Linked DNA regions of Saccharopolyspora erythraea. The protein of the gene in region 2 binds, or shares a complex with, the protein of the main gene of each other region. Links are inferred from orthologs where the notes say so. Each region holds a gene or a part of one and is shown on either strand. Other genes may lie near its edges. The genes, in order: rpsJ and nusB.

Region 1 (10,179 bases), 4.9 Mb from region 2 along the record:
CAAGGTGACCCTGCTGGACGGCCAGTACCACGAGGTCGACTCCTCGGAAATGGCCTTCAAGATCGCCGGTTCGATCGCCATGAAGGAGGCCGCCGCCAAGGCGTCCCCCGCGCTGCTCGAGCCGATCATGGCCGTCGAGGTCACCACCCCCGAGGACTACATGGGTGATGTCATCGGCGACCTGAACTCCCGTCGTGGCCACATCCAGGCCATGGAGGAGCGCAGCGGTGTCCGCGTCGTCAAGGCCCAGGTCCCGCTGTCGGAGATGTTCGGGTATGTCGGCGACCTGCGCTCCAAGACGCAGGGTCGTGCGAACTACTCGATGGTGTTCGACTCCTACGCCGAGGTTCCCGCGAACGTGGCTAAGGAGATCATCGCGAAGGCGACCGGGGAGTAATCCCCAGTTCGGCGGCGGGTGGCCGGACTCCTGCGGGAGCGCCGGCCACCGGTCACCAACCCGACAGGACTCCGCCTGGCACAACAAGTCGTACGGCGGAAAGTTAACAAGTCCAGGAGGACAATCCAGTGGCGAAGGCGAAGTTCGAGAGGGACAAGCCGCACGTCAACATCGGGACCATCGGTCACGTTGACCACGGCAAGACCACGCTCACCGCGGCGATCACCAAGGTGCTGCACGACAAGCACCCGGAGCTGAACCCCTTCACGCCGTTCGACGAGATCGACAAGGCGCCGGAGGAGAAGCAGCGCGGCATCACGATCCAGATCGCGCACGTCGAGTACCAGACCGAGAAGCGTCACTACGCGCACGTCGACGCCCCCGGTCACGCCGACTACGTCAAGAACATGATCACCGGTGCGGCCCAGATGGACGGCGCCATCCTGGTGGTCGCGGCGACCGACGGCCCGATGCCGCAGACCCGGGAGCACGTGCTGCTGGCCCGCCAGGTCGGCGTCCCCTACATCCTGGTCGCGCTGAACAAGGCCGACATGGTCGACGACGAGGAGATCATCGAGCTCGTCGAGATGGAGGTCCGTGAGCTGCTGTCGGCTCAGGAGTTCCCCGGCGACGACGTCCCGGTCGTCCGCGTCTCCGCGCTGAAGGCGCTGGAGGGCGACGCCGAGTGGGGCGACAAGATCATGGAGCTGCTGGACGCGGTCGACGAGAACGTTCCGGACCCGGAGCGCGAGACCGACAAGCCGTTCCTGATGCCGATCGAGGATGTCTTCTCCATCACCGGTCGTGGCACCGTGGTGACCGGGCGCATCGAGCGCGGCGTCATCAACGTGAACGAAGAGGTCGAGATGGTCGGCATCAAGGAGAAGCCGCTCAAGACCACCGTCACGGGTGTCGAGATGTTCCGCAAGCTGCTCGACCAGGGCCAGGCCGGTGACAACGTCGGCCTGCTCATCCGCGGTATCAAGCGCGAAGAGGTCGAGCGCGGCATGGTCGTCGTGAAGCCCGGCACCACCACCCCGCACACCGAGTTCGAGGCGCAGGTCTACATCCTGTCCAAGGACGAGGGTGGTCGGCACACGCCGTTCTTCAACAACTACCGCCCGCAGTTCTACTTCCGCACCACCGACGTGACCGGCGTGGTGACCCTCCCCGAGGGCACCGAGATGGTCATGCCGGGCGACAACACCGAGATGTCGGTGCAGCTCATCCAGCCGATCGCGATGGACGAAGGTCTGCGCTTCGCGATCCGCGAGGGTGGCCGCACGGTCGGCGCGGGCCGCGTCGTCAAGATCAACAAGTGATCCGGTAGAGGGCCTGCCTCTCCCCAGGGGAGGCAGGCCCTCTGCGGTTTCCCCGGGAACCGAGATCGAATTCCCGGTGAACCCACCCCCGATTTGGGTTGACATACGGCGTGTGTCATCCTGTATGGGTTGCTCGTTCGGAGCGGTCGGATTTTCGGGCGCAAGCTCGGCTGCAATCCGGCCGCTTCGCTACGAACAGCCTCGCGCCCTTGGTTCGGACCAGGACCGGTTCTTTCGGGCCTGCGCGTGGCCGCCGCGAAGGCGGCCTGCCGATCAGGGTGGCAAGAGAAGGTGTACGGGCCGCGAGGCCCATCCCACCGGCACAGTTCGGCGGGACCGGTATGTGGTCAACAAGGCGACACGCCCGACCGCGTGTACCGGGCACCAAACACCTGAACAGGGGCGGACCGAGGGCTGTGACCCACCTGTGCCGGACATCCGGCACCCGGGGGCGCTCACACGGCTGAGGCCGCGCAGGGCACCAACGCCCAACGGGGGCGGTGCGCCCGCTCCCTGCATGCAACCGCGGCACGAGACTAGAGGAACGGCAAGCCACTATGGCGGGACAGAAGATCCGCATCCGGCTCAAGGCCTACGACCACGAGGCGATCGACGCGTCCGCGCGCAAGATCGTCGAGACCGTGACGCGCACCGGCGCTCGGGTCGTCGGGCCGGTGCCGCTGCCCACTGAGAAGAACGTCTACTGCGTCATCCGCTCCCCGCACAAGTACAAGGACTCGCGGGAGCACTTCGAGATGCGGACGCACAAGCGGCTCATCGACATCCTCGAACCGACGCCCAAGACGGTGGACGCGCTCATGCGCATCGACCTGCCAGCCAGCGTCGACGTGAACATCCAGTAGGCGGAGAGACGAGACCCATGTCTGACAGGCAGATCAAGGGGATTCTGGGCACCAAGCTCGGCATGACCCAGGTCTTCGACGACCAGAACCGGGTTGTCCCGGTGACGGTCGTGCAGGCCGGGCCGAACGTGGTCACCCAGATTCGCACCCCGGAGAAGGACGGCTACGCGGCCGTGCAGCTGGCGTTCGGCGCCATCGACCCGCGCAAGGTGAACAAGCCGCGCACCGGCCACTTCACCAAGGCAGGCGTCACTCCGCGCCGCCACGTCGTCGAGCTGCGCACCGCCGACGCCGGCGAGTACGAGGTCGGCCAGGAAGTCACCGCCGAGGTCTTCGAGGCCGGCACGGTGGTCGACGTGGTCGGCACCAGTAAGGGCAAGGGCTTCGCGGGCACGATGAAGCGCCACGGCTTCCGCGGCCAGGGCGCCAGCCACGGTACCCAGGCCGTGCACCGCAAGCCGGGCTCCATCGGTGGCTGTGCCACCCCGGGCCGCGTGTTCAAGGGCATGCGGATGTCCGGGCGGATGGGCTCCGACCGCGTCACCACCCAGAACCTCAAGGTCCACCGGGTGGAGGGCGAGTCCGGCCTGCTGCTGATCAAGGGCGCCGTCCCCGGCCCGAAGGGCGGACTGGTGCTGGTGAAGAGTCCCGCGAAGGGTGGTGCGTGATGAGCGTGACGCTGGACGTCCGTACCCCGGACGGCAAGACCGACGGCACCGTCGAGCTGCCCGCCGAGATCTTCGACGTGCAGGCCAACATCGCGTTGATGCACCAGGTCGTCGTCGCTCAGCTCGCGGCGGGCCGCCAGGGCACGCACGCGACCAAGACCCGCGGCCAGGTCTCCGGTGGTGGCAAGAAGCCGTACCGGCAGAAGGGCACCGGTAACGCCCGGCAGGGCTCGATCCGCGCCCCGCAGTTCACCGGTGGTGGCACCGTCCATGGGCCGCAGCCGCGCGACTACTCGCAGCGGACCCCCAAGAAGATGAAGGTCGCCGCGCTTCGCGGTGCCCTGTCCGACCGCGTCCGCGCGGGCCAGCTGCACGTGGTCTCCCACGTCGTCGGTGGCGAGCAGCCGTCGACCAGGCAGGCCAAGACCGCGGTGCGGACCTGGACCGAGGCCAAGCGCGTCCTGGTGGTGCTCAACAAGTCGGAGGAGACCTCCTGGCTGAGCCTGCGCAACCTGCAGAACGTCCACCTGATCGACCCGTCCCAGCTGAACACCTACGACGTCCTGGTCAACGACGACGTCGTGTTCACCAAGGCGGCGTTCGAGCGCTTCGTCGCAGGCCCGGCCAAGGGCAGGACGGCAAAGGCGGCGGCTACCTCTGGTGAGGCTGAGGAGGCGAACCAGTGATCCCCGACCCGCGAGACATCATCCTTGCGCCGGTGATCTCCGAGAAGTCCTACGGGCTGCTCGAGGAGAACCAGTACACGTTCCTGGTCCGCCCGGGCTCGAACAAGACCGAGATCAAGATCGCGGTCGAGAAGATCTTCGGCGTGAAGGTCAACAACGTCAACACGATCAACCGCCAGGGCAAGCGCAAGCGCACCCGCACCGGGTACGGCAAGCGCAAGGACACCAAGCGGGCGATCGTAACGCTCTCCCCGGAGAGCAAGCCGATCGAAATCTTCGGCGGACCGGCCGCCTGACCGGCGCTGATTAGGACGAGGTTGCGTTAGAGATGGGCATTCGCAAGTTCAAGCCGACGACGCCAGGGCGTCGCGGCTCCAGCGTGTCCGACTTCGCCGAGATCACGCGGTCGGAGCCGGAGAAGTCGCTGCTGCGCCCCCTGCACGGCCGGGGCGGTCGCAACGCACACGGCAAGATCACCACGCGGCACAAGGGCGGCGGCCACAAGCGGGCCTACCGCCTGATCGACTTCCGCCGCAACGACAAGGACGGTGTGCCGGCCAAGGTCGCGCACATCGAGTACGACCCCAACCGCAGCGCCCGGATCGCGCTGCTGCACTACGCGGACGGCGAGAAGCGCTACATCATCGCCCCGAACAACGTGCGGCAGGGCGACCGGATCGAGAGCGGTGCCCGCGCCGACATCAAGCCGGGCAACAACCTGCCGCTGCGCAACATCCCCACCGGCACCGTGGTGCACGCGATCGAGCTGCGCCCCGGTGGCGGGGCCAAGATCGCGCGCTCGGCGGGTGCCAGGGTCCAGCTGGTGGCCAAGGACGGCCCGTACGCCCAGCTCCGGATGCCCTCGGGCGAGATCCGGAACGTGGACGCGCGCTGCCGTGCCACGGTCGGCGAGGTCGGCAACTCCGAGCACGCCAACATCAACTGGGGCAAGGCCGGCCGGATGCGGTGGAAGGGCAAGCGCCCGACCGTCCGAGGTGTCGTGATGAACCCGGTGGACCACCCGCACGGTGGTGGTGAGGGCAAGACCTCCGGTGGTCGTCACCCGGTCAACCCGAAGGGCAAGCCGGAGGGTCGCACCCGCCGCAACAAGCCCAGTGACAAGCTCATCGTCCGCCGTCGCCGCACCGGCAAGAAGCGCTGAGCAGGGAGGTAGGAGAACATGCCACGCAGCCTGAAGAAGGGCCCGTTCGTGGACGACCACCTGCTCAAGAAGGTGGACGCGCTGAACGAGTCGGGCAAGAAGACCGTGATCAAGACCTGGTCCCGCCGGTCGACGATCATTCCGGACATGCTCGGGCACACCTTCGCGGTCCACGACGGCCGCAAGCACATCCCGGTGTTTGTCAACGAGTCGATGGTCGGGCACAAGCTCGGCGAATTCGCGCCGACCCGCACCTTCAAGGGTCACGTCAAGGACGACCGGAAGTCGCGCCGCCGCTGAGCGGGTCTGTGACACGAACGAACAGCAGCAAGGGGTAGCAGGATGACAGCCCGTATCGACGACACTGCCGCGGAGGAGAACCCGCGCGCAGTGGCGCGGGCCCGCTTCGTCCGCGTGACGCCGATGAAGGCCCGTCGCGTGGTCGAGCTCATCAAGGGCCGTAGCGCCAGCGAAGCCCTGGCCGTGCTCCAGTTCGCGCCGCAGGCCGCCAGCGGTCCGGTGTCGAAGGTGCTCGCCAGTGCGGTCGCCAACGCGGAGAACAACCTCTCGCTCGACCCCGACACCCTCTGGGTGCACCGGGCCTACGTCGACGAGGGTCCGACGCTGAAGCGCTTCCGGCCGCGTGCGCAGGGTCGCGCGTACCGGATCCGCAAGCGGACCAGCCACATCACGGTCGAGGTCGAGTCGCGTCCGAAGAAGGTGGCCAGCAAGTCCAAGAGCCAGAAGGGGAGTGCCCGGTAGTGGGTCAGAAGATCAACCCGCACGGCTTCCGTCTCGGCATCACCACGGACTGGAAGTCCCGCTGGTACGCCGACAAGCAGTACTCGGAATACGTCGCGGAGGACGTCAAGATCCGCCGTCGGCTCTCTCGCGGTATGGAGCGCGCAGGGATCTCCAAGGTGGAGATCGAGCGCACCCGCGAGCGGGTCCGGGTGGACATCCACACCGCCCGGCCGGGCATCGTCATCGGCCGTCGCGGTGCCGAGGCGGACCGCATCCGCGGTTCGCTGGAGAAGCTGACCGGCAAGCAGGTCCAGCTCAACATCCTCGAGGTCAAGAACGCCGAGGCGGATGCGCAGCTGGTGGCCCAGGGCGTCGCCGAGCAGCTCTCGAACCGGGTCTCGTTCCGGCGCGCGATGCGCAAGGCCATCCAGTCGGCCATGCGCTCGCCGCAGGTCAAGGGCATCCGGGTGCAGTGCGGTGGCCGTCTCGGCGGTGCCGAGATGTCCCGGTCGGAGTTCTACCGCGAGGGCCGGGTCCCGCTGCACACGCTGCGCGCGGACATCGACTACGGCTTCTTCGAGGCCCGCACCACCTTCGGCCGCATCGGCGTGAAGGTGTGGATCTACAAGGGTGAGCTCGTCGGTGGCCTGAAGCAGAAGCAGCAGGAGTCCGAGGTGCGCCCGCCCCGCGGTGACCGCGGTGACCGTGGCGAGCGCGGCGAGCGCGGTGGCCGTCCCGAGCGCGGCGGCCGTCGTCGTTCGGGTGCCTCCGGCACCACCGGCTCCGGTGGCACCGAGGCCGGTCGCGCCGCGGCGGACAAGTCCAAGGGCTCCGCGCAGAGTCCCGAGCAGGCGCAGACCTCCGGCGACGTGGCCTCGGCCAACGCCCCGCAGGTCGCCGAGCCTCGGGCCGATGAGAAGACGGAGGGCTGAGACGTGCTGGTCCCACGCAGGGTGAAGTGGCGCAAGAGCCACGCGCCGAAGCGGAAGGGCTTCGCCAAGGGCGGCACCCGGATCAACTTCGGTGAGTACGGCATTCAGGCGATCGAGCACGGCTACGTGACCAACCGTCAGATCGAGTCGGCTCGTATCGCCATCACCCGGCACGTCAAGCGTGGCGGCAAGGTGTGGATCAACATCTTCCCGGACCGTCCGCTGACCAAGAAGCCGGCCGAGACCCGTCAGGGTTCCGGTAAGGGCTCCCCGGAGTCCTGGGTCGCCAACGTCAAGCCCGGTCGCGTCATGTTCGAGCTGAACTTCCCGAACGAGAAGACCGCGATCGAGGCGCTGACCCGTGCGGCGCACAAGCTCCCGATGAAGTGCAAGATCGTGTCCCGAGAGGCTGGTGACTTCTGATGGCAGCGGGCGTCACCGCCACCGAGCTGCGCGAGCTGGCCGACGAGGAGCTCGTGCAGAAGCTGAAGGAATCGAAGGAAGAGCTGTTCAACCTCCGGTTCCAGATGGCGACCGGGCAGCTGGAGAACAACCGCCGGCTGCGCGTCGTTCGCCGGGACATCGCCCGGATCTACACCATCATGCGTGAGCGCGAACTGGGCCTGACGGTTTCACCTGAAGGCGCTGAGGAGGGCGCGGCATGAGTGACGGAGGACAGGGCGTGACCCGCAACACCCGCAAGGTCCGCGAGGGCTACGTCGTCTCGGACAAGATGGACAAGACGATCGTGGTCTCGCTCGAGGACCGCAAGAAGCACGCCCTCTACGGCAAGGTCATGCGCCAGACCACCAAGGTGAAGGCGCACGACGAGGCCAACACGGCGGGCGTCGGCGACCGGGTCCTCCTCATGGAGACCCGCCCGCTGTCGGCGACCAAGCGCTGGCGGCTGGTCGAGGTCGTCGAGAAGGCCAAGTAAGTCGGTCGCGGTCGGCCGGCCGTTGGAGGTTTCAGCGGCCGGCCGAATCGCGTGCCGGTTGACCGCGCGCGTCGGGTCGGAAATCCGTCGCGCCAGAGTGCGACCGGGCGAACGCCCGGACGCTTAGGGTCAGGAGTCAGACGTGATCCAGCAGGAGTCGCGACTTCGCGTCGCCGACAACACTGGGGCCAAGGAGATCCTCACGATCCGGGTTCTCGGTGGTTCCGGTCGGCGCTACGCGGGTATCGGGGACATCATCGTGGCGACCGTCAAGGAAGCCATCCCCGGTGCCGGAGTCAAGAAGGGCGATGTGGTCAAGGCCGTCATCGTCCGGCAGAAGAAGGAGAAGCGTCGTCCGGACGGTTCCTACATCCGGTTCGACGAGAACGCCGCGGTGCTGATCAAGCCGGGCGGCGAGCCGCGCGGTACCCGCATCTTCGGGCCCGTCGGCCGCGAGCTGCGTGACAAGAAGTACATGAAGATCATCTCGCTCGCGCCGGAGGTGCTGTGATGAAGGTGAAGAAGGGTGACACCGTCGTTGTCATCTCCGGCAAGGACAAGGGCGCCAAGGGCAAGGTGATCCAGGCCTTCCCGCAGCGGGAGAAGGTCCTGGTCGAGGGTGTCAACCGGATCAAGAAGCACACCAAGGTCTCCCGGACCGAGCGTGGTGCGCAGTCCGGTGGCATCGTCACCCAGGAAGCGCCGATCCACGTCAGCAACGTGATGGTGGTCGACTCCGACGGCAAGCCCACCCGTGTCGGCTATCGCACCGGTGAGGACGGCAAGAAGGTTCGTATCTCTCGCCGCAACGGTAAGGACATCTGATCATGACCACGACTGAGAAGATCGTCCCCCGGCTGAAGACCCGCTACCGCGACGAGATCCGCCAGGCCCTGAACGAGGAGTTCCACTACTCCAACGCGATGCAGGTGCCCGGCGTGGTCAAGGTCGTGGTCAACATGGGTGTTGGCGACGCCGCACGGGACAGCAAGCTGATCGAGGGCGCGGTGCGCGACCTGGCGATCATCACCGGTCAGAAGCCGGAGATCCGCAAGGCCCGCAAGTCGATCGCGCAGTTCAAGCTGCGCGAGGGCATGCCGATCGGTGCCCGTGTGACGCTGCGCGGCGACCGGATGTGGGAGTTCATCGACCGGCTGGTCACCATCGCGCTGCCGCGCATCCGTGACTTCCGGGGCCTGTCGGGCAAGCAGTTCGACGGCAAGGGCAACTACACCTTCGGCCTCAACGAGCAGTCGATGTTCCACGAGATCGACCCCGACTCGATCGACCGTCCGCGCGGCATGGACATCACCGTCGTTACTACGGCCAACACCGATGAGGAAGGCCGGGTGCTGCTGCGCCGGCTGGGCTTCCCGTTCAAGGAGAACTGAGCCGATGGCCAAGAAGGCGTTGATCAACAAGGCCGCCGCCAAGCCGAAGTTCAAGGTCCGGGGCTACACCCGGTGCCAGCGCTGCGGTCGTCCGCGGTCGGTGTTCCGCAAGTTCGGCCTCTGCCGCGTGTGCTTCCGCGAGATGGCGCACGCCGGCGAGCTGCCGGGCGTGAGCAAGAGCTCCTGGTGACGTCCCGCCCGACGGGGACCCGGCTGCTGCCGGTACCCTCGTCGGGCGTCACCTGGGCGTTCGCCCCTGCGCTGAGGACGCTCGCGCTCGCACGCGAAGAGAACGGCCTGCCGCTGCGGCAGGCGATGACCCCCTAATTCGTCCAGGCCGGGGTCCAGACGGTGCCTCCGGGTACGTGTCGAGACCCGCAGGAACCAGACGAGAAAGGTTGAGAAGGTCACCATGACGATGACCGATCCCATCGCAGACATGCTCACTCGTCTGCGCAACGGCAATTCGGCATACCACGACGAGGTCGTGATGCCGCACTCGAAGCTGAAGGCGAACATCGCCGAGATCCTCAAGCGCGAGGGTTACGTGTCGGGCTACCGCACGGAGCAGGGCGAGAAGGGCCAGAACCTGGTCGTCGAGCTCAAGTACGGCCCGAACCGCGAGCGGAGCATCGCCGGCCTGCGCCGGGTCTCCAAGCCCGGTCTGCGGGTGTACGCCAAGTCCACCAACCTGCCGAAGGTGCTGGGCGGACTGGGCATCGCGATCATTTCGACCTCCGGCGGTCTGGTGACCGACCGGCAGGCCATCAAGCAGGGCGTGGGCGGGGAAGTCCTCGCCTACGCGTGGTAAGGGAGGAGGAACGGCCATGTCGCGCATTGGAAAGTTGCCGATCACCGTCCCCTCCGGCGTCGAGGTGACGATCGACGGCCAGAACGTGACGGTCAAGGGCCCGAAGGGCACCCTGGAGCAGCGGATCGCCGAGCCGATCATCGTCGAGCGGGACGAAGACGGTGCGATCCTGGTGAAGCGCCCGGACGACGAGCGCAACAGCCGCTCGCTGCACGGACTGTCCCGCAGCCTGGTGAACAACATGGTGGTCGGCGTCAGCCAGGGCT
Region 2 (10,092 bases):
TTGCCGATCTGCGGCGCGGTCTGCACCACGATCTGGCGGTGGTACGACGGGTCGGTCAGCGTCTCCTGGTAGCCGGTCATGCCGGTGGAGAACACCACCTCGCCCAGGGTGCTCCCCTCGGCGCCGTAGGCGTCTCCCCGGAAGATCCGACCGTCCTCCAGTACCAGCGCCGCAGGCGTGTGCGCGGTCATAGTTGCTCCTCCTGCCGCGGACTCGCGGTCTCCTCCGGGGTGGCCAGTGCCCGCACTGCCTCGACCCACTCGTTGTGCACTTCCTTGTCGTCGCAGCGGAACCCGGTGTCCAGCGACTGCTCCCCCAGCCGCCAGGTCACCACCAGCAGCCCCGCTCCGGGCACGACCTTGTTCGCCAGCTTGTGATCCACGCGGGCGTCCTGGACCGACCCGGCGGGGATCCACAGCGGACTCGCGCCGTCGCGGTCGATCCGCAGCCCCGACCGGTGCAGGTGTGCGGTGCCGTTCGCGCGGTGCCCGACATCGCCGACGGCGATGCGGTCCTGCCAGTCACCGGCCGTCGTGGTGCCGACGTACATGCCGGTCGCGGCCGCGATCAGTTCCGCCCCGGCGTCTTCCGGCGCCTCCGGGAAGCCGGGCAACTCCGCGGCCTGCCGCCGCGCCCGGTTCACCCAGCCCCGGCGCATCCCGAAGAACACCAGCGCCGCCAGCGCCAGCATCCCCAGCACCCACAGCAAGCGCTCCAGCTCCATCAGCGCCTCACCTTGCCCTCGACCGCCGTGATCGTCCCGCGCAGCATCGTGGCGACGACCCGCCCGGGCAGCTCCATGCCCTCGTACGGCGAGTTCTCGGCGATGCTGGCCAGCTCGGCACCGCGCACGGTCCAGCGCGCACCGCCGTCGACCAGCACCAGGTTGGCCGGCTCGCCCGCGGCGACCGGACGTCCCTGGTCGGCCAGCCCCGCGATCTCGGCAGGCCGCTCACTCATCACCCGGGCCACGCCGCGCCAGTCGAGCAGCCCGGTCTCGACCATCGTGGCGACCACGACGCCGAGCGCGGTCTGCAGTCCCAGCATGCCCGGCCGGGCCGCCGACCACTCGCAGGTCTTGTCCTGGTCGGCGTGCGGGGCGTGGTCGGTGGCCACGCAGTCCACGGTGCCGTCGGCCAGCGCCTGCCGCAGCGCGCGCACGTCGTCGTCGGTGCGCAGCGGCGGGTTGACCTTGTAGAGCGGGTCGTAGCCGGTGAGCAGGTCGTCGGTCAGCAGCAGGTGGTGCGGCGTGACCTCGGCCGACACCCGGCCCGGGCGCTCCTGCGACTTCCACCAGCGCAGGATCTCGGCGGTGCCCGCGGTGGAGACGTGGCAGACGTGCAGCGTGCCGCCGGTGTGCCCGGACAGCAGGCAGTCGCGGGCCACGATGGCCTCCTCGGCCGGGGCGGGCCAGCCCGCCAGGCCGAGCCTCGCGGCGTTGGCGCCCTCGTGGGCCTGCGCGCCGGAGGTCAGCCTCGGCTCCTCGGCGTGCTGGGCGACGACACCGCCCAGCGCCCTGGTGTACTCCAGCGCCCGCCGCATGATCAGCGGGTCGTGCACGCAGTGGCCGTCGTCGGAGAACAGCCGCACCCCTGCCGACGAGCGCGCCATCGTGCCGAGCTCGGCCAGCTTCTCGCCGGCCAGGCCGACGGTGACCGCGCCCACCGGGTGCACGTCGACCAGGCCGACCTCGCGGCCCCGCCGCCACACGTGCTCCACGACCACCGCGTTGTCGGCGACCGGGTCGGTGTTGGCCATGGCGTAGACCGCGGTGTAGCCGCCCAGCGCCGCGGCCACCGAACCGGTCTCGATCGTCTCGGTGTCCTCGCGTCCCGGCTCGCGCAGGTGGGTGTGCAGGTCCACGAAGCCGGGCAGCGCGACCGCGCCGCCCGCGTGCACGATCTCGTCGGCGTCGACCCGCAGGTCCGCGCCGATCTCGGCGATCACCCCGCCGTCGACCAGCAGGTCGACCGGCTCACCCTCGCCGTAGGGACGAACATCCTTCAGCAGCACCCGGCTCATGCCCGTCCCGCCTCTCCGCGATTCACAGTGGTGGTTGCATCCAGCATCAATCTCACGTTTCGCGGTTTCCTGTGACTGGGTTGCGTCACGGTCCCCTGAGGTGCGGTTGAGCAGAACTCAAGTTGACACAGCCTGCTCATGCGCCGATCTCCTCTCCGGCCAACAGGTGGTAGAGCACGGCCATCCGCACGTGCACGCCGTTGCGGACCTGCTCGGTGATGGCCGCCCGCGGGGAGTCGGCCACCGCGGGGGCGATCTCCATGCCGCGCAGCATCGGTCCGGGGTGCAGCACCACGGCGTGCTCGGGCAGCCTGGCGAGCCTGGCCTCGTTCAGGCCGTAGGCGATCGAGTACTCGCGCGCCGACGGGAAGAACCCGCCGTGCATCCGCTCGGCCTGCACTCGCAGCAGCATGACCGCGTCGAGCCCGGGCAGTTCCGGATCGAGCTCGTGGCGGACCTCGGCACCCCAGTGCTCGACGCCGGTGGGGACCAGCGTCGGCGGCGCGACCAGCACGACCTGCGCGCCGAGCGTGCGCAGCAGGTGCACGTTGGAGCGCGCGACCCGGCTGTGCAGCAGGTCGCCGACGATCGCGATGCGCCTGCCCGCCAGCTCGCCCAGCCGCTCGCGCAGGGTCGCGGCGTCCAGCAGCGCCTGCGTCGGGTGCTCGTGCATGCCGTCACCGGCGTTGACGACCTGGGTGCCGGTCGGCTCCAGCCAGCCCGCCAGCCGGTGCGCGGCACCGGAGGCCGGGTGGCGGACGATCACGCAGTCCGCGCCCGCCGCCGACAGCGTCAGCGCGGTGTCGCGCAGCGACTCGCCCTTGCCGACCGACGAGCCGCCCGCCGACACGTTGATCACGTCGGCGCTCATCCACTTGCCCGCGACCTCGAAGGACACCCGGGTCCGGGTGGAGTTCTCGTAGAACATCGTGACCACGGTCCGCCCGCGCAGCGTCGGCAGCTTGCGGACCTCCCGGCCGAGCAGGGTCTGCTTGAGGGTGCCCGCGGTGTCGAGCACGGCGGTCGCGGTGGCCGCGTCGAGCCCCTCGGTGGACAGCAGGTGGCGCATCAGGACTCCTCCCCGCTGCGGCGCAGGACCACCGCGTCGGCCTCGTCGACCTCGGTGAGCCGCACGGCGACGTCCTCGCTGCGGGAGGTCGGCACGTTCTTGCCGACGTAGTCGGCGCGGATCGGCAGCTCCCGGTGGCCCCGGTCGACCAGCACGGCCAGCTGCACCGCGCGCGGGCGGCCCTGGTCGCGCAGGGCGTCGAGGGCGGCGCGCACCGTGCGGCCGGAGTAGAGGACGTCGTCGACGAGCACGACCAGCGCGTCGTCGATGCCGTCGGCGGGCAGGCTGCTCGGCTCGAGTGGACGGTTGGGTCGTTTGCGCAGGTCGTCGCGGTAGAGGGTGATGTCGAGGGTGCCGGTGGGCACCGTCACACCGCTGAAGTCGCTGATCTTGGCGGCCAGCCGGTCGGCCAGCGGGGCGCCCCGCTTCGGGATGCCGAGCAGGATGATGTCGCTGCCGCCGGTGTCCAGAGCGGTCTTCTCGATGATCTGGTGCGCGATCCTGGCTATCGTGCGCGCAACGTCACCGGCCGACAGGAGCTCGCGCTCCTCGGCCGGGTCCGCCGCGCCCGCCTTGTGGCGTGACGCCACGGTGGACCTCCTTCCCCGCCTCACTGGACGGGTCCTTAAAGGATGGTTTCGGGTCCTCTCCCGACGGCGGTCGCCGACTGGGGAGGACGGGTGTTCCGCGACGGGAAGATCCACGCCAGTGCCGCTGCTACAAGCCGCACGGCAGGGTGTCCGCCGGGCCCGCGTTGTACGCTACCAATGCGTGCAGGTCAATCGTCCGGGTGGTGTGGTGGTACTCGCCCCCCTGCGAACGAAGACCAACTTGACCTGGTGACGCTCGCGAGCGAACATTACTCTCCGTATCGATCTGAACTTGCCTCCTCGGCATCCGGTATCGGCTGACGGGGCGAATGAAACGGAGAAACGCCACATGGGCGACTACGCCAAGGCGCTGGGCGGCAAGCTCCGCGCTATCCGCCAGCAGCAAGGTCTCTCGCTGCACGGCGTCGAGCAGAAGTCAGGCGGGCGGTGGAAGGCCGTGGTCGTCGGGTCCTATGAACGTGGCGATCGCGCGGTGACCGTGCAGAAGCTGGCCGAGCTGGCCGACTTCTACGGGGTCCCGGTCGCGGAGCTGCTCCCGGAGGGCCGGGTGCCTTCCGGCGCCGAGCCCGCCACCAAAGTCGTGATCAACCTGGAGCGGCTGCAACAGCTCCCGGCCGAGAAGGTGGGCCCGCTGGCCCGCTACGCGGCCACCATCCAGAGCCAGCGCGGCGACTACAACGGCAAGGTGCTCTCCATCCGCACCGAGGACCTGCGATCCCTGGCCATCATCTACGACATGACACCCGGCGAGCTCACCGAGCAGCTCATCGACTGGGGCGTGCTTCCGCCCGAAGCGCGCCCGGCTCGGGAGGAGTGACGAAATAGCGGAGGCCCACCCGATCGGGTGGGCCTCCGCCGTTGTGCCATCGTTCGCTCCCGTCGGCGCGGGAGCGGCCTCGATGCCGCGTTTCTCCCCTGGTCAGCTTCCTGCCGACCCGCCGGCGGCGCCGGGCCGGGTCGCGGGGCGGCACGCCCGCCCGCGACCCCTCGCGGCTACTCGGTGGCGGGGTTCGCGCCGCGCAGCGTGCTGCGCAGGCGGTCGCCGATGCCGGCGATGCGCCCGAGCACGCCGTTGACGAAACGCGGCGAGTCGTCGGTCGACAGCGCCTTGACCAGCTCGACCGCCTCGTCGATGGCCACCGCCGGGGGCACGTCGTCGCTGCGCCACAGCAGCTCGTAGAGCCCCAGCCGCAGCACCGCGCGGTCCACCGCGGGCATCCGCGCCAGGGTCCAGCCCTCGGCGTGCTCGACGAGCAGCTCGTCGATGCGCTGCCGGTTCGCGGTGACGCCCTCGACCAGGGTCACCGTGTAGTCGTTGACCGGCGGCAGGTCCGGAGAGCCGACCCGCCCGGAGAGCAGCGTGACCGCGTCCTCCCCGCGCAGGTCGGCCTCGTAGAGCACGTCCACCGCGCGTTTGCGGGCCTTGTTGCGTGCGCCCACCTCACACCCACTTCCCGGCAGCGCCGCGCCTCGCGCGGGCGCCGCCGACGGGGCCGACAGGGGCCGTCACTTGGTGCTGACGCGGCCGAGGTAACGGCCGTCGCGCGGGTCGACCTTCACCTTGTCGCCGGTGTTGAGGAACAGCGGGACCTGGATCTCGGCGCCGGTCTCCAGGGTGGCGGGCTTGGTGCCGCCGGTGGAGCGGTCGCCCTGTACGCCCGGGTCGGTGTGCTGGATGTTCAGCTCGACCGAGGCGGGCAGCTCGACGTAGAGCGGGTTGTCGTCGTGGCGGGCGACCACGACCTGGCTGTTCTCCAGCATGTAGTTGGCCGCGTCACCGACGACCGAGGCGGCCACGCCGACCTGGTCGTAGGTGTCGGGGTCCATGAAGACGTAGTCGGTGCCGTCGTTGTAGAGGTAGGTCATCTCGCGGCGGTCGACGTTGGCGGTGTCGACCTTCACGCCCGCGTTGAAGGTCTTGTCCACAACCTTGCCCGAGAGCACGTTCTTCAGGGTGGTGCGCACGAAAGCGCCGCCCTTGCCGGGCTTGACGTGCTGGAAGTTCACGACGGACCAGAGCTGGCCGTCGAGGTTGAGCACCAGTCCGTTCTTCAGATCGTTCGTGGAAGCCACGTTCGGGGTCTCTCCTGTGGTGATGGCTGCGGTGTTTCTCATCGGCGCGTTGGCGTGCTGCCGACGCGGGGCGCACGTCGCGCTCAGACGGCGATGAGCTCCTTCGTCGTCAAGGTGAGGAGCTCCGGCGTGCCAGGACGCACGACCAGTGTGTCCTCGATGCGGACGCCGCCACGCTCCGGCAGGTAGACGCCGGGCTCGACGGTGACCGCCATCCCGGCGGCGATTCTACCGTCTCCCCGCTGGGACAACGCCGGTGCCTCGTGGATCTCCAGGCCCACGCCGTGACCCAGGCCGTGCAGGAACCGGTCGCCGTAGCCGGCCTCCTCGATCACCGCGCGGGCGGCGGTGTCGACCTCGCGGACGTCGGCGTCGACGGCCACCGCGTCCCGGCCCGCGGTCTGGGCGGCGAGCACGAGCTCGTAGATCTCCTGCTGCCACTGCGCGGGCCTGCCCAGCACCAGCGTCCGGGTCATGTCGGAGTGGTAGCCGTCGACCAGCGCGCCGAAGTCGATCTTGACGAAGTCGCCGGGGGCCAGCGCCGCGTCGGTGGGCCGGTGGTGGGGCACCGCGGAGTTGGCGCCCGCGGCGACGATGGTGTCGAACGACGGCCCGGCGGCGCCGTGGTCGAGCATGCGGCCCTCGAGCTCGCGGGCCACCTCCAGCTCGGTGCGCCCGGGCCGCAGGCCGCCGTGCTCGATGAGGTCGGCCAGCGCCCGGTCCGCGGCCGCGCAGGCCATCCGCAGCGCGTCGATCTCGGCCTCGTCCTTGATCAGCCGCAGCCGCTCGACCAGCCCCGGGGCGCGCACCAGCTCGGCCGCGCCAGCGGCCTCGGCCAGCACGTCACGGCCGTCGACGGTCACGTGGTGGCTCTCGAAACCGGTCCGGCTGTGGGCGCCCGCGTCGGCGGCGATCCGCTCGGCCAGCGCCAGCGCGCTCGCCCGCTCGATGACCTGCTCCAGGTCGGGGACCTCGGCGGCGGCCTGGGTCAGGTACCGGCCGTCAGTGCAGAAGACGGTGCGGGCCTCCGCACCGGGCTCGTCCGCTGCGTGCACCACCAGGGCGGCGTTGGAACCGGTGAAGCCGGTGAGGTAGCGGACGTTGAGCAGGTCGGTCACCAGCATCGCGTCCAGCTCGCGTTCGCGGAGGCCGGTGCGCAGGTCGTGGCGGCGACGGGCGTGCGTTTCGGACATGGAACGCAGCCTAACGGCTGGACGCGCCCGCCGACCGCGGTCGAAGGGCTCTCGGCGCAAAGCCGCCAACCGCTGGTCGCGGCGTCCCGGATCGCGGCTGGGCGGCATCGTCGGTGGGCACGGCTAACCTGCGGTGCATGCGGACGGAGTTGTCCTGGACGGCGGTGCGCGGCCCGGTCGGCGAGGTGACCGCGGTGGCGGGCGAAGCCGGACTGGTGCAGGTGTGCTTCGGGGGACCGGAGCAGGTGCTGCCGCGGTACGCCGAGGCCGTGCTGGTCGAGTCCGGCGAGCCGGCCCTGCGGGCGGGTGCCCAGCTCGAGGAGTACTTCGCGGGCCGGCGACGCGAGTTCGACCTGCCCGTCGACTGGTCGAACGTCGAAGGGCTGCGGCTGCAGGTGCTGCGGACCCTCCACGAGCAGGTCCCCTTCGGACGCACGCTGAGCTACCGGGAGCTGGCGCGGCTCGCCGGTCGCCCGGAGGCCGCCCGCGCGGTCGGGACCATCATGGGCAGCAACCCGGTGCCGATCGTGGTGCCCTGCCACCGGGTGGTGGCCAGCGGCGGCGGGCTGGGCGGCTTCGGGCCCGGCCTCGAGGCCAAGCGCAGGCTGCTGGTGCTGGAGGGCGCGCTCGACGCGACGCTGCTCGAGCTCGACATGCTGGCCTGAGTCCGCACCGGGAGCGGCGCGCGGCGTCACCGCCCGGTGGCCGCCGGTTCCTTGCCCGGCTCGGCATGCGGGACGGGCCGGGCCTTGCGGACCGACAGCGAGAACGCCGTGGCGAGCAGGCACAGCAGTCCCGCCCCGTACCAGGCGGCGGCGTAGTCGCCGAACTGGTCGCGGACCACTCCGGCGATGCTCGCGATGGCCGCCGCGCCGATCTGGTGCGAGGCGAACACCCACCCGAAGACGACCGAGGCCCGCGGGCCGAAGTGCTCGCGGCACAGCGCCATCGTCGGCGGCACGGTGGCGATCCAGTCCAGGCCGTAGAAGACCACGAACAGCACCATCTGCGCTCCCGGCGTGGGCGCGAAGAGCTGCGGCAGGACGAACAGCGACGCACCGCGCAGGGTGTAGTAGACGGCCAGCAGGATCCGCGGGTTGAACCGGTCGGTCAGCCAGCCGGAGAGCACCGTGCCCGCCACGTCGAACACGCCGATCACCGCGAGCAGGCCCGCGGCCGTGGTCTGCGGCATGCCGTGGTCGTGCGCCGCGGGCACGAAGTGGGTGTTGACCAGACCGTTCGTGCTCGCCCCGCAGATCGCGAACGCGGCCGCCAGCAGCCAGAAGGCGGGCGTGTGCGCCGCGTCGCGCAGCGCGGTGAGCGCGGCCGCCGCGGCGTTGCCGGTGCGCGGTTCGGGCAGCGGTTCGCTCGCCCCGTAGGCCAGCACCCCCACGTCGGCGGGGCGGTCGCGCAGCAGGAGCCAGACCAGCGGCACGATGGCCAGCGCCGCTGCGGTGACCAGCAGGGAGGCCGAGCGCCAGCCGTAGGCCCCGGCCAGGTGGGCCACCAGCGGCAGGAAGACCAGCTGTCCGGTGGCGCTGGCCGCGGTCAGCACCCCGCTCACCAGGCCGCGCCGGGCGACGAACCAGCGGTCGACCACCGTGGACACGAACGCCAGCGCCATCGACCCGGTGCCCAGCCCGACCAGCAGCCCCCAGCAGAGCACCAGCTGCCAGCTCGCGGTCATGAACACGGTGAGCCCGCTGCCGGTCGCGACGAGCAGCAGCGCGCACACCGTCACGACCCGGATGCCGAAGCGCGCCATCAGCGCCGCGGCGAACGGCGCGGTCAGGCCGTAGAGGAGGAGGTTGAGCGACACAGCGAGCGAGATCGTGCCGTGCGGCCAGCCGAACTCGTGGTGCAGCGGGTTCATGAGCACACCCGGCACCGAGCGGAACGCGGCCGCTCCCAGCAGGGCGACGAACGCGACCGCGGCGACCCACCACGCGGGGTGGAAGCGCCGCACTTCAGGGGACGTTTCGATCACGTGCAACACCTTCGGCGACGAGGGCCGGTGCCGACGAGTGGCCGGGCGGCCAATATATGGCAGGATCTTGCCATGGCTGCTGAGTCGCGCACGTCCGCCCACCGCGTGCTGGTGCTGGGTGTGTCCGAGGTCGTCGGCTTCGACCTGACGATCCCCTCACAGATCCTGGCCAAGGCCGAGGGCGCCGACGGCGAGCGGCTCTACGACGTGCGCGTCGGCAGCCTCGACGGCGGCCCCATCCGCACCTCTTCGGGCTACTCCGTGCTGCCCGAGGTCGACCGGGACTTCCTGGCGGACACCCTGATCGTGCCCGGCACCTACGTCGCCGGGCCGTGCACCGACGGGACCCTGCCCGCCGACCTCGCCGGCTACTTCGCGGCGCTGCCCGACCGCACCCGCATCATGTCGATCTGCACCGGCGCCTACGTGCTGGCCGCGGCCGGGCTGCTCGACGGCCGTCCCGCGACCACGCACTGGGCCCACGTGGACCACTTCCGCCGCCTCTACCCCGCCGTGGACCTGCACCCGGACGTGCTGTTCGTCGACGACGGCGACGTGCTGACCTCGGCGGGCGTGGCCGCCGGGATCGACCTGTGCCTGCACGTCATCCGCCGCGACCACGGCAGCGAGGTCGCCAACCGGGCCGCCCGCCGCAGCGTCGTGCCGCCGTGGCGCGAGGGCGGGCAGTCGCAGTTCATCGAGCGCCCGCTGCCCGAGGCCACCGGCGGCGGCACCGCCGCGGCGCGCGAGTGGATGCTCGAGCGGCTCGCCGAGCCGCTCACGCTGGCGGCCATGGCCGAGCGGGCCGGGATGAGCGTGCGCACCTTCGCCAGGAAGTTCCGCGCCGAGACCGGGTGCAGCCCGCTGGACTGGCTGCTCCAGCAGCGCATCGAGCACGCCCGGCGGCTGCTGGAGTCCACGGACCTGGCCGTCGACAGGGTCGCCGAGCAGTCCGGCCTGGGCAGCGGCTCGTCCCTGCGGGCGCACCTGCGGCGGAAGCTGGGCACCACGCCGATCGCCTACCGGCGGACCTTCCGCACCAGGACCGAGGACATCCGGGCCTAGGAGACCGGGGCGGCCTGCCGCACCGGCGAGGCGTCGATGAACCACTCCCGGCCGAGCAGCAGCGCGAACACC

What was found.
Region 1: the proteins of nusB (region 2) and rpsJ are in contact, whole or in part, in a solved structure (PDB 3D3B), measured with the Escherichia coli proteins. The link is inferred for Saccharopolyspora erythraea from one-to-one orthologs.

Annotation. Positions count from the first base shown.
Region 1 is NZ_CP054839.1:7,653,112-7,663,290, reverse strand. Bases 1,043-3,929 are described here. They hold rpsJ (30S ribosomal protein S10), read left to right. Parts: upstream 1,043-2,276; coding sequence 2,277-2,582; downstream 2,583-3,929. Other genes in these bases: rplD (50S ribosomal protein L4), read left to right, coding at 3,250-3,929; rplC (50S ribosomal protein L3), read left to right, coding at 2,600-3,250; tuf (elongation factor Tu), read left to right, coding at 1,043-1,719. In the rest of the region: fusA (elongation factor G), read left to right, coding at 1-397; more of tuf, read left to right, coding at 526-1,042; more of rplD, read left to right, coding at 3,930-3,936; rplW (50S ribosomal protein L23), read left to right, coding at 3,933-4,232; rplB (50S ribosomal protein L2), read left to right, coding at 4,265-5,098; rpsS (30S ribosomal protein S19), read left to right, coding at 5,117-5,398; rplV (50S ribosomal protein L22), read left to right, coding at 5,441-5,860; rpsC (30S ribosomal protein S3), read left to right, coding at 5,860-6,774; rplP (50S ribosomal protein L16), read left to right, coding at 6,778-7,197; rpmC (50S ribosomal protein L29), read left to right, coding at 7,197-7,439; rpsQ (30S ribosomal protein S17), read left to right, coding at 7,436-7,711; rplN (50S ribosomal protein L14), read left to right, coding at 7,854-8,222; rplX (50S ribosomal protein L24), read left to right, coding at 8,222-8,536; rplE (50S ribosomal protein L5), read left to right, coding at 8,539-9,102; HUO13_RS34345 (type Z 30S ribosomal protein S14), read left to right, coding at 9,107-9,292; HUO13_RS34340 (hypothetical protein), read left to right, coding at 9,289-9,429; and 2 more genes. UniProt on the Escherichia coli protein: Involved in the binding of tRNA to the ribosomes. Part of the processive rRNA transcription and antitermination complex (rrnTAC). The complex forms an RNA-chaperone ring around the RNA exit tunnel of RNA polymerase (RNAP).
Region 2 is NZ_CP054839.1:2,786,065-2,796,156, reverse strand. The notes cover bases 3,420-6,219. They hold nusB (transcription antitermination factor NusB), read right to left. Parts: upstream 5,143-6,219; coding sequence 4,696-5,142; downstream 3,420-4,695. Other genes in these bases: HUO13_RS13010 (M24 family metallopeptidase), read right to left, coding at 5,859-6,219; efp (elongation factor P), read right to left, coding at 5,209-5,775; bldD (transcriptional regulator BldD), read left to right, coding at 4,031-4,519; pyrR (bifunctional pyr operon transcriptional regulator/uracil phosphoribosyltransferase PyrR), read right to left, coding at 3,420-3,681. In the rest of the region: carA (glutamine-hydrolyzing carbamoyl-phosphate synthase small subunit), read right to left, coding at 1-191; HUO13_RS13045 (transporter), read right to left, coding at 188-724; HUO13_RS13040 (dihydroorotase), read right to left, coding at 724-2,022; HUO13_RS13035 (aspartate carbamoyltransferase catalytic subunit), read right to left, coding at 2,159-3,091; more of pyrR, read right to left, coding at 3,091-3,419; more of HUO13_RS13010, read right to left, coding at 6,220-6,968; HUO13_RS13005 (methylated-DNA--[protein]-cysteine S-methyltransferase), read left to right, coding at 7,106-7,633; HUO13_RS13000 (MFS transporter), read right to left, coding at 7,660-8,964; HUO13_RS12995 (GlxA family transcriptional regulator), read left to right, coding at 9,028-10,020; HUO13_RS12990 (PIG-L deacetylase family protein), read right to left, coding at 10,017-10,092. UniProt on the Escherichia coli protein: Part of the processive rRNA transcription and antitermination complex (rrnTAC). The complex forms an RNA-chaperone ring around the RNA exit tunnel of RNA polymerase (RNAP).